Regions from separate parts of the Mucilaginibacter sediminis genome, predicted to be linked through region 2. Evidence: riboswitches for the same ligand, from Rfam matches in the RefSeq annotation. Region 2 holds a riboswitch; the other holds the start of a gene.
The links. A riboswitch is a leader RNA that binds a small molecule or an ion and turns the genes downstream of it on or off. The one in region 2 is predicted to bind S-adenosylmethionine.
Positions count from the first base shown of each region.

Region 1 (2,203 bases), 570 kb from region 2:
GGTGGTGCCTTTAACAGCTACACTTACACCGGGTAGGGGCAAGCCATCGGATTTAGCGGTTACCGTACCGCTTATTTTAACAGATTGCGCTGCAACTGTTTGGATGAGAAAAAAAGGCAACAGGATTGCCAGTAAAAATTTGTAGTTTTTTAACATGATAGTTAATGATTAATAGTTTTTATTGCCAGTACAGCAAAGCCAGCCAACAATATTTTGGGCATAGCAATGCCCGCTGTTGAATTTATAGTACCGGTAAATGATTGTTGATTGTATTGGTTATAAGCAGAGGCGGCCAGCTGCAGCAGGGGACCCAGGGCTAATAACCGTTGCTGTTATTTAACAGCAACAACGCATACCCTGCATATACAGGTAAACAGAAGCGGAGAAGAACGGTACGAATTTACTGGCAGGGAATACGCTTGGAAAAGGTGTTCTTGTTGTTTTCATAACAATTTGATATATAGATAGTAGTTTGGGCAATTTAATATTAAGAGTGTCCTGAACATCGATTGCCGGGTAATTAACATCACAAACAGATTTGATGAACCTAAATCAATTTAGCTTTTAGCATTCTGCTTTAAGCTTTAGTTTACAGATGCAGTTTTATTGTTCACCAATGCATCAACTACTTTTAGCATCGATGCAAACTCCTGGGTATCATAAAGGCGGGTGAGGTATACAATTTTGCCGTCTTTATCAATAACCACGTTGCGGGTTACACCACTTTTTTTGTTGGCAAATCGACCAAAAATATCAGCACCAGGATCAAGCGCCAGCGGGTAGCTGATATTCATTTCCTGCTGAAAATGCTGCACTTTTTCAAGCGGCTCATCCCTGTCGACCCCGATAAGTACCAGGCCTTTGTTTTTATAGGCCTGCCATACATCTTTTTCAAGGTGGGGCATTTCCTGGCGGCATACGCTACACCAGCTGGCGGTAAATTGTAGGATAACTACCTTACCCCGAAGCTGTTTTAATGAAGTTTGGGTGCCATCGGCAAGCACCAGTTTAAAATCGTCGGGAGCCTGATCGCCGGTTTTAACGATATAACCGCGATCAGTTGATACGGGTAGGGGAGCCGGCGTTACGGTTTGCGCCCCGGCCAAATAGCCGCTTATTAATAATGAGCAGGTGATGAGTAGCTGTTTAATTTTCATAACGTAAATTTTTAACTGCATTTAATGCAGGATTAAAAGCGCTGAAACTTAATTAAACAAGAAATTTGGACGATAACGATATGATGAGTGCAGCTATAAAGCTGCCGGTAACGTAACATACATTATCTTTTCCGCGAATTAATAGCGGACAGGAATTAGCACCTTTATAACAATTGGGCTTACAGGTTGCTAAGACATCATAGGGCCTTTCCCTCCGTCTTTCTTGATAATTAAATTAAAGAACTGTTTGATGATGCAAATGTATAATATATATCTACTAAATACATAGACATTATATAATTTAATTGTCATGAAATGGGAAGGGGGGAACGCCGGTTTTGAACGCTAGTCACGACTCACCCCGGCGAGGCTCCGCCATACTTGTTTTTCGCCTCGCCCATATTCCCATCAAATAATTTTTATATATTTATTCCCGAAAATGAATAACCTTGATGCCTTATAAACCCGGATTACATTTATTATCTGAATTCAGTACCGATAAACCTAACCTGTTACAATCAAGTGCGGCCTGCAGGCAGTTGTTTAATCAGCTCATCGATACCTATCAGCTAACCAAAGTTGGCGAAGTTTACCACGATTTTGATGGCGGCGGCTTTACGGCTGTGGTCTGCTTAACCGAATCGCATATGTCTATCCATACCTGGCCAGAGTATGGTATGGCCACTTTTGATGTGTTTTTATCCAACTATCAAAAACAGAACGACGATAAGGCACGCGCTATTTACCAGGGTGTTATCGCTTTTTTTGAAGGCGTGGAAATACAGAAAAACGAAGTAAAAAGGTAATATGGCAGCTACACTAAACCCCAAAGCGTTCCCTTTTTCGAGCGAAATAACCTGCCCCGGTTGCCAGCACAGTATTACTTTGTATGATCAGATAGGCTGTGAGGCTGTAGTTTGCCCGCAATGCCGGTCTTACCTGCTTTTTAATGATGCGGGCAGGCCTTATGTTGAGCAGAAAATTCACGTTTTAAAATTTAAGCCTGTTATGCCGTTAGGCACTACAGGTACATTAAAAGGTGTGGA
Region 1 covers NZ_CP170602.1:3,770,894-3,773,096, reverse strand. The annotation lists gene ACFGVS_RS15385 (SusC/RagA family TonB-linked outer membrane protein) at 1-156, opposite strand, end outside; gene ACFGVS_RS15380 (peroxiredoxin family protein) at 585-1,157, opposite strand; SAM riboswitch class I at 1,277-1,390, opposite strand; gene ACFGVS_RS15375 (S-adenosylmethionine decarboxylase family protein) at 1,610-1,963, shown strand; gene ACFGVS_RS15370 (DUF4178 domain-containing protein) at 1,965-2,203, shown strand, end outside.
Region 1: it holds a riboswitch for S-adenosylmethionine, as region 2 does, so the genes downstream of both, ACFGVS_RS15380 (peroxiredoxin family protein) here and metH (methionine synthase) in region 2, are expected to answer to the same signal.

Region 2 (2,203 bases):
AATAACAGAACAAGACGCATCGCGTAAATTTATAGCCAATGTATTTTTATGGATGTTTGTGGCTTTGGGCATATCTGCCATTTGCGCTTATGTGTTTTCTCAAAACCAAGCCTTATATCAAATGCTTAGGGACCCGGAAACCGGCCGTAATACAGGTTTAGGCACATTAGTAATGTTTGCTCCGCTGGCATTTGTTTTAATCATTTCTTTTGGCTTTCAGCGCCTTTCATATGCTGTTGCGGCCTTGCTATTTGTAGCTTTCTCTGCAGTAATGGGCGTTAGCTTAAGCTACATTCTCATTATTTACACCACCAGCTCTGTAATTGGAGTGTTTGTTACAGCATCACTTGTTTTTGGTATAATGGCAATTGCCGGTTATACTACAAATACCGATTTAACAAAATTTGGCTCACTGATGATAATGGGGCTGATAGGTATAATTATAGCATCGTTGCTTAACATGTTTATAGGCAGCACCCAATTGGAATACATTATTAGCTATATAGGCATTGCGGTATTTGTTGGCTTAACGGCCTATGATGTTCAAAAACTGAAACGCATTGGTGCCGGCCTTGAATATGGCGATGCTTCTGCAGGAAAAATGGCGCTATTGGGCGGCTTAACCTTGTATCTTGATTTCATCAACCTTTTCCTGATGATCCTGCGTTTATTTGGCAGAAGAAGATAATAAGCAACCAATATTTATTATTTAGAAGCTGCCCCGCAAAGGCAGCTTTTTTTATGCACATAAATTTACTTAGCGTACACATAGCCGGCCATATAAACTATTGCATTTTACCGCTTTATTATGCACCTTTGCAGTGCTTATGGAGAAAGACGGAGGGATTAGACCCTGCGATGTCTTAGCAACCTGTGCTTCACAAGGTGCTACATTCTACCCGGCCGGCTAAACAGCCCCTGGAAAGATAAGCGAAAGTCAATTGAACACCCGACTTTTCGATGTAAGCTTTTTTTATAGTTGGCAGTTTTGAGTTTGCATTTTGCAGTGTTTCGTTCTTGATTTGAACAATCACCACAATTTGTAATTTTCATCTGCCTGCTGCAAACTGGCTACTGCCAACTGACAACAATGGACATTAGAAAAGAATTAGAAAAACGCATCCTTGTAATTGACGGGGCAATGGGTACCATGATACAGCGGTACCAGCTTACCGAAAAGGATTTTCGTGGGGAAAGGTTTAAGAATCACCATAGTGACCTGCAGGGGAATAATGACCTTTTAAATATTACACGCCCGGATATCATCAAAGCTATTCATGCCGAGTACCTGGATGCCGGTGCCGATATTATCGAGACCAATACCTTTAGTACACAAATTATTTCGTTGGCCGATTACAAGCTGGAAGAGTTGGCCTACGAATTAAGTTATGAAGGCGCGCGTATTGCCCGCGAAGTGGCCGACGAATACAACCAAAAAAATCCATCAAAGCCGCGTTTTGTAGCAGGTGCTATCGGGCCAACCAACCGTACAGCGTCCTTATCGCCAGATGTTAACGACCCCGGTTACCGTGCCGTTACCTTTGATGATTTGGCCAATGCTTATTATGACCAGGTACGGGGTTTGGTTGATGGCGGATCGGATTTATTATTAGTTGAAACTATATTTGATACCCTGAACGCCAAGGCGGCCTTGTTCGCTATCAATAAATACGCCCACGAGTCGGGCAAGCATTTGCCTATCATGATCTCGGGCACTATTACAGATGCCTCTGGCCGTACCCTATCAGGGCAAACGGTAGAGGCCTTTTGGAATTCTATCCGCCATGCCAACCTGTTATCGGTAGGTTTAAACTGCGCTTTGGGTGCCAAAGAAATGAGGCCGCATTTGGCCGAACTTTCTGAAAAGGCTGATGTATTTATATCGGCATATCCTAACGCAGGGTTACCCAACGAGTTTGGCCAGTACGACGAAACCGCGCATGAAACCGCACACCAGGTTGATGATTTTATTAAAGCCGGGTTGGTTAATATCGTTGGTGGTTGTTGTGGTACTACGCCCGAGCATATCAAATGCATTGCCGAAAAGGCAGCCAAATACCCCCCAAGACTTATCCCCCAAATTGAACCCGACCTGCGCCTGAGCGGCCTGGAAGCGGTTACCATAAAGCCCGATAGCATTTTTGTAAACGTGGGCGAGCGTACCAATATCACCGGTTCGCCAAAGTTCTCAAAACTTATTTTG
Region 2 covers NZ_CP170602.1:4,340,828-4,343,030, forward strand. The annotation lists gene ACFGVS_RS17720 (Bax inhibitor-1/YccA family protein) at 1-688, shown strand, start outside; SAM riboswitch class I at 823-933, shown strand; gene metH (methionine synthase) at 1,091-2,203, shown strand, end outside.